Linked DNA regions of Candidatus Thiodictyon syntrophicum. The protein of the gene in region 1 interacts with the protein of each later gene in a pairwise test. Links are inferred from orthologs where the notes say so. Each region holds a gene or a part of one and is shown on either strand. Other genes may lie near its edges. The genes, in order: THSYN_RS13105 and mrdA.

What was found.
Region 2: the proteins of THSYN_RS13105 (region 1) and mrdA interact in binary tests that used the Escherichia coli proteins (3 or more experiments, as listed by UniProt). The link is inferred for Candidatus Thiodictyon syntrophicum from one-to-one orthologs.

Annotation. Positions count from the first base shown.
Region 1 is NZ_CP020370.1:3,095,954-3,099,503, reverse strand. Bases 84-3,324 are described here. They hold THSYN_RS13105 (penicillin-binding protein 1A), read right to left. Parts: upstream 2,954-3,324; coding sequence 284-2,953; downstream 84-283. Other genes in these bases: THSYN_RS13100 (hypothetical protein), read left to right, coding at 3,260-3,324; THSYN_RS13110 (DUF6279 family lipoprotein), read left to right, coding at 84-167. Outside these bases: more of THSYN_RS13110, read left to right, coding at 1-83; more of THSYN_RS13100, read left to right, coding at 3,325-3,550. UniProt on the Escherichia coli protein: Cell wall formation. Synthesis of cross-linked peptidoglycan from the lipid intermediates.
Region 2 is NZ_CP020370.1:5,530,969-5,534,276, forward strand. The notes cover bases 66-3,064. They hold mrdA (penicillin-binding protein 2), read right to left. Parts: upstream 2,503-3,064; coding sequence 628-2,502; downstream 66-627. Other genes in these bases: rodA (rod shape-determining protein RodA), read right to left, coding at 66-638; mreD (rod shape-determining protein MreD), read right to left, coding at 2,502-2,990; mreC (rod shape-determining protein MreC), read right to left, coding at 2,987-3,064. Also shown: more of rodA, read right to left, coding at 1-65; more of mreC, read right to left, coding at 3,065-3,308. UniProt on the Escherichia coli protein: Catalyzes cross-linking of the peptidoglycan cell wall. Responsible for the determination of the rod shape of the cell. Is probably required for lateral peptidoglycan synthesis and maintenance of the correct diameter during lateral and centripetal growth.

The DNA.
Region 1 (3,550 bases):
CCGGCGAGCAGCTCCAGGAGCGCGTGGGGGAACTCCTGATCCGACTCGGGGCCAGCCTCGACCAGGCCCAACGCAAGCGCTTGAATGACCGCCTGGCGACCTTGCGCGACGATCTGATGCAGCTCCAGAAGGCCCCCCATCTGGTCGCGGTGACCTGTCCGGCCTAAGCGCGGTGCAGCGGGCTCGACCCTCGTCTCGCCGCCACGTTGACGGCGAGTGCGATGGTCCGCGCAGCGGACCCTACAGGCCCGGATTGCGCGCAGCGGCGGCCGACGCGCGGTACTCAGAACAGGTCGTCCACCGACTTGGGGGCGGCACGGGCGGGTGTCCCTTTAGGACTGGCGGCTGCCGGCTTGGCGGCTGCCGGCTTTTTCTTGACCGCCACCGCCGGCCCGGTATCGGGGTCCGGGTCAGGCCCCATCAGCATCAGCCGGTATTCCTCCATGACCTCCTCGGTCTGCGCGGTGCTGGACTTGGACTCGGTACCGCGGCTGCCGTCGACCTTCACCTTGACCATCCCCGGGGGCGCTTCCAACTTGGCCACCGGCTTGTCCCGCAGGGCGTCCTCCATGTAGTCGGTCCACATACTGAGCGCCGCCCGCCCGCCCTCCTCGCCGCGGCCGAGCTTTTCGTTGTTGTCGAAGCCCATCCAGGCGACGGTCACAAAGTCGGCCTGGAAGCCGCAGAACCAGGAGTCGCGGATGTCGTTGGTGGTGCCGGTCTTGCCGACGATGTCCTTACGCCCCAGGCGCAGCGCGCGCGTGGCGGTCCCGTATTCGACGACGCCGCGCAGCATGGAGGTCATCTGGTAGGCGATGCGCGGATCGATGACCTGCTCGGCCGGATTTTCACCCGCGGCGGTGCCCGCGGTGCGGGCCGGCTTCTCGGTCCCGGTGCGATACCAGCAATCCGCACAGGCGCGCGGCGGCTCCGCCTGGTAGATCAAGTCTCCGCTCGCGTTCTCGATACGCGAGATGTAGTAGGGCAGGACGTGATAACCGCCGTTGGCAAAGATCGCATAGCCCTCCGCCATCTTGACCGGTGAGGTCTCGGCGGTCCCCAAGGCCATGGAGGGCCCGAGCACCTTGGGATCGAGATCAAAACCGAAGCGGCGGATGAAATGGGCGGCATTATCGACACCCACACTCTGCAATAAATTGATGGCGGCCAGGTTGCGCGAGAGGGCCAGGGCCTTGCGCATGGGGATGGCACCCAACTCACGATGATCGGAATCCTGCGGTTGCCAGTCCCCGATCCTGATCCCCACGTCCTTCACGATGCTGACCGGCGTCCAGCCCCGGTTCAGGGCCGCGGCATAGATGAAGGGCTTGAAGCTGGAACCCGGCTGGCGGCGCATGTCCACCGCCCGGTTGAATTGGCTCTTCTCGGTGTAGGCATAGCCGCTGACCATGGCTTGAATCGCACCATCCCGGGGCGCCACCGTGACCAGGACACCGGTCACCGCCGGGATCGGGCTCAGCTCCCACTTGCCCTGTTGATCCAGACGCACCCGGATCAGATCGCCCTTGGCGACCACGTCGGCCACCCGTCGCGGGGCATTGCCGCGCCAACCCGCATTCTTGAAGGCCCGCGCCCAGCTCACCTGACCGAGCCCCAGGGTGACGCGGCGACCGCCGCCCAAATAGACCTGGGCCGCCCCGTCCGCAAAGCCGGTCACCAGACCGGCCTCCAGACCGGTCACCTGGGGCACGCCCTCCAGATAGGCGTCCATATCGACCTCGGAGGCACCCGCCAGGTCTACCCGCGCCTCGGGTCCGCGGTAACCGTGACGGCGCTCATATTGACGTAGGGCCTTACGCACCGCGTCCTGGGCGGCCGTCTGCAGGCGCGAGTCGATGGTCGTGGTCACCCGCAGCCCCTGTTTGGCCGCCTGCTCACCGTAATACTCGGCAATCTCCCGACGCACCATCTCCGCCACATAGCCGGCCTCCAGGTCGACCTGGGCGCCATGCAGCCGCGCATCATCGGGCCGCGCCAGGGCAGTGTCATAGCGGGACTTGTCGATGAATCCCAGTTCCAGCATCCGTCCCAAGATGTAATTGCGCCGCTCCAAGGCTCGCTCGGGGTTGGTGACCGGGTTACTGGACGACGGGGCTTTCGGCACCCCGGCGAGCATGGCCATCTCGGCCACATCGAGTTGCGCCAGGTCCTTCCCGTAATAGAGGGTGGAGGCGGCGGCCACGCCATAGGCGCGGTGTCCGAAGAAGATCTGGTTCAGGTACAGTTCCAGGATCTGCTCCTTGGTCAGGGTCTTTTCCACCCGCAGGCTCAGCAGCACCTCGGCCAGCTTGCGTTTGAAGGTCTTCTCCGGAGACAGGAAGAAGTTCCTGGTAACCTGCATGGTGATGGTACTGGCGCCCTGGGCCTTGATGCCGGTGGAGGCGTAGTTGACGATCGCACGGCCCATGCCGACCACGTCGATACCGCCGTGCTCGAAGAAGCGGCTGTCCTCGGTCGCCAGAAAGGCCTGGATCAGGAGCGGCGGAAACTCCGCATAGGTAAGGGGCTGGCGCCGCTCCACGCCGAATTCGGCCATCAGGGCACCGTCGGCGCTATAGACACGCAGCGGCTCCTGGAGCTGCACCTGACTCAAGCCCTGCTTCACGTCCGGCAGTTCGGGCAGGGTCAGGTTGACGAAGGCCGCCGCCCCGAGCAGGGCGAGGGTCAGCAATTGCAGGGGCGCACCCAGAACGGTCAGGTATTGCAGGAACCAGCCGGTGGCCGAACGCGGACCCCGCCCGGAGCGGGGCGCCGGCGGTTGCGGTGGTCCGGCCGCAGGCGCCGGTGCGGGGGCCGGGGCAACCGGCTCGGCGGCGGACGCCACCACCGCGTCCGCGTCATCCCCAATCCGCGGGACGCCGCGCACGGGCGGTGACTGCGACGGAACCGTGCCGTTCGATCCTGGGGCCTCGCTGCGGGTCTCTTCTTGCACACTCAACTCCGGCCGCCCGGGGCGCGCGGCGCCGGGGCGAACCTCACTGTCATTCGGAACAGGCGCGATTTTACACCATACAGCCCCCAAGCAGCCCCGCACCTCGGCGCCGGTTCGCGCAACCGTCGGCGAGCGCCGCGGTGACGGCACCGCGCCACCCCCGGGACCGGAGATAACCAGGGACCTCATCCACCCCTGCGGATCTTCAATGCAGCGCCCGCGTTCCTGCGTTAGCTTGCGCTGACGCTTGGCGCCGGCCGCGGCGCGTTGCCCGCACCGTTTTCTTTCACCCGGAGGACTTCGCCCTTGGATCGTTTCACTCGTAGTTACAGCATGGTACTGGGTCTTTTCGCACTGGCCGCCTTCGCCCTGTGGCTGCACTCGACCTGGCAACCGCGGGTCTGGGAGATCAACCGGATGCTGGAGGCCGACCCGCTCGTCGCGAATTATCCCTACCAGTTCCGGGTCCTGTCGCTGGAAAACGGGGTCGCGACCCTCCTGACCCCCCGCTCGCCCGCCCTCCCGGCCATCCAATTCATCCCGATCCTCTACCCGCAACTGGCCGGCAAGGACCAGGATGACCCCGCGATGATCAAG
Region 2 (3,308 bases), 2.4 Mb from region 1 along the record:
ATGTGAAACCACAGCAGCGGCGCCAGGGCCGCCGCGGCGGCGCCGACCATGAGGATGACCCGCCAGCTCAGGCCCCCGATGAAGAGCACCGTGATCCCGGCAGCGGCGACCAGGATCGCGGTGCCCAGATCGGGCTGTTTGGCGATCAGGACCACCGGGATCAGGATCAGCAGCGTGGCCGCGAACACCCGCGCCAGGCGCGGCGGCAGGGACCGGTCCGCCAGCACCCAGGCGACGGTCATGGGAACCGCGAGCTTCAGCAGTTCAGACGGCTGAAAGCGCAGCGCACCCAGCGCGAGCCAGCGCTGGGCGCCCTTACCCACGTCGCCGACCAGGAGCACCGCCACCAGCATCAGCACCCCCGCCACATACAGAGGAAGCGACCAGCGCCGCAGTTGGTAGGGGGGGACTTGGGCCACCGCGAACATCAGCCCGAAGGCCAGGGTGAGCCGCACCAACTGGCGCTCCACCCCGCCGAGGTCGCGGTCCATCGCGCTGAACAGCACCATCAGACCAAAGGCGCAGAGCAGCAGCAGCCCCGCCAGCAGCGGGGCATCGATGTGCAGGCGCGTCAGCAGTCCGGCGTCACCCGGGTCCGCCAACTGGTGCAGCCCTGCGGCGACGGGCCTAGTCGCCATCGACCACCCCCGGATCGGTGATCAGGGTCGAACCGCCGAGCCAGGCATCCATGACCTTGCGCGCCACCGGCGCCGCCACCGTGCCCCCGTGTCCGCCGTTCTCGACGATCACCGCCACCGCGATCCGCGGGTCGTCCGCCGGGGCAAAGGCGACGAACAGCGCATGGTCGCGCATCGTCTCGGTGAGCCGGGCGGCGTTGTAGGTCTGGTTCTTGCCCAGGGTGAAGACCTGGGCGGTCCCGGTCTTGCCGGCGATCCGGTAATCGCGGCTGCGGATCCCCTTGGCCGTTCCGCGGGGGCTCTCCACCACCTGGGTCATGGCGTGGATGATCTGGTCCCACTGGGTCGCGTCGCCCGCCGCGATGGTGCGGGAGAAGACCGGCAACTCCTGGGCCCGCGGCGCGCCCGGCACCTGGGCGGCGCGGGCCACGCGGGGCGCAAGGAAGTGACCGCGATTGGCCAGGGTGGCGGTGGCCACGGCCAGTTGCAGCGGGGTGGCCAGAAAGGCGCCCTGACCGATGCCGACGATCAGGGTCTCGCCGGGGTACCAGAGCTGCTTGCGCACCTGTTCCTTCCACTCCCGCGAGGGCACCAGCCCGCTCAACTCGCCGGCCACGTCGATGCCGGTGCGGGCACCGAATCCGAACGCGCCCAGGTAATCCTTGAGGCGCTCGATCCCCAGTTCGTGGGCGAGAACATAGAAATAGACGTCGCACGACTGCACCAGCGCGGCCTCCAGCGCCACCGCCCCGTGCCCGCCGCGCCGCCAGCAGCGATAGCTGTGACTCTGACCGGGCAGCCGGTAGTAGCCAGGGCAATAGGTGGTCTTGCGCGCATTGGTCACCCCCGCGGCGAGCCCGGCGAATCCGACGAAGGGCTTGACCGTGGACCCCGGGGGATACTGACCACGCACCGCCCGGTTGTACAGCGGCTTGTCCGGGGAGTAGAGCAGGGCGTGATAGTCGGCACTGCCGATGCCCTCGACAAAGGGGTTGGGGTCGAAACTGGGCTTGCTCACCAGGGCCAGCACGCCGCCGGTGCGCGGGTCGATGGCCACCACCGCACCGCGGTTGTCACCCAGGGCCTCGGTGGCCGCGCGCTGCAGGGCGATGTCCAGAAACAGGTGCAGGTCCTGCCCGGCGACCGGGGACTTGCCCTCGAGCGTGCGCAGCACCCGGCCGCGCGCGTTCACCTCCACCTGCTGGTAACCGGCCTGTCCATGCAGGAGCCCCTCATGGTACTTCTCCACCCCGCCCTTGCCGATGAAGTGGGTGCCGGCATAGGCACTGGTGTCGATATGGTCCATCTCCTCCCGGTTGATGCGCCCCACATAGCCCAGGACATGGGCGGTGAGTTCCCCGTGCGGATAGCTGCGGATCAGCTCGGCGCGCACGTCCACGCCGGGGAAGCGATAGCTGTCGAGCGAAAAGCGGGCCACCTCCTCCGGGGTCAGATTCAGCCGCAGGGGCACGCCCTGGAAGCGCACCCGCTGACCCTTGAGGCGCCTGAAACGCTCCCGGTCCTTGTCATCGACGCGGATGATGGCCGCCAGCGCATCGATCGTCGCGGACAGGTTCTCGACCTTCTCGACGGTAATCTCCAGCGAAAAGGAGGGGTGATTGTCGGCCAGGACCACACCCTTGGTGTCATAGATGAGACCGCGGCTGGGCGGGACCGGCTGGACCTTCACCCGATTTTCCTGGGACAGCACGGAGAAGTGCTCGTGGTCGGCGATCTGCAGGCGCGCGAGCCGCACCACGACCAATGACAGGGCCGCCAGGACCAGGACCGCGGCAACGATGGCACGCGCCCCCACCAGCCGCCACTCGCGCTGCCGATCCGCCAGATGGGAGTCCAGGCGCATCAAAAGAGCCCGGCCCGCCGCCCCAGATCGCGCAGCACCACGAAGACCCAGGGCCACAGCAAGGCGCCCAGGAAGGTCGGCGCCCAGTAGATCAGGGTGGGCATCGGCTGCCCGGTGGCCTCCAGCACCCACAGATACAACAGCCGCTCCACCAACAGCAACAACCAGACGAACAGGGTCTGTTGCCACAGGGGGAAGGTGCGCACCCGCTGGTGCAACTCCACCACCACGTAAGCGATCACCGCGAGCCCCAGGGCGTGGTGGCCAAGCAGGGCGCCGGTGGTCACATCAAGCACCAACCCGGCCGCGAAGGCGGAGAAGACCCCCACCCGTTCGGGCAGGGTCAGGCACCAGAAGATCAGGGTCAGGGCCGCCCAGGGGGGGCGAAACTCATCGATCCAAGCGGGCATGGGCAGGATGCTCAAGAACAGCGCGACGAGCAGGCTCCCCCAGACCACGCCGCCGCCGCCGCGCTGCGGCTTGCTCATGGCAGGTGCTCCGCCGCCGGCCGCGCGCCGGGCGCGGCCCCGCTCAGGGCGTCCTGACGCTGATCAGGGCTCAGGGTCCAGACCAGCAGGACCTCCCGGCTGCGGTCGAGCCGCGCCATGGGCTCCGCCTTCACGCTGGTGAATGGGTTATCCGGCGCGTGCCCGACCGAGGTTACGCGCGCCACCGGATAGCCCGGCGGGAAGCGTCCGCCCAGCCCGGAGGTCACCAGCAGGTCGCCGACCTGGATATCGGCGTTCTTCGGGATATACAGCAGGTCCAACTCGTGGCCCAGCCCGGACCCGGCCGCGATGCTGCGC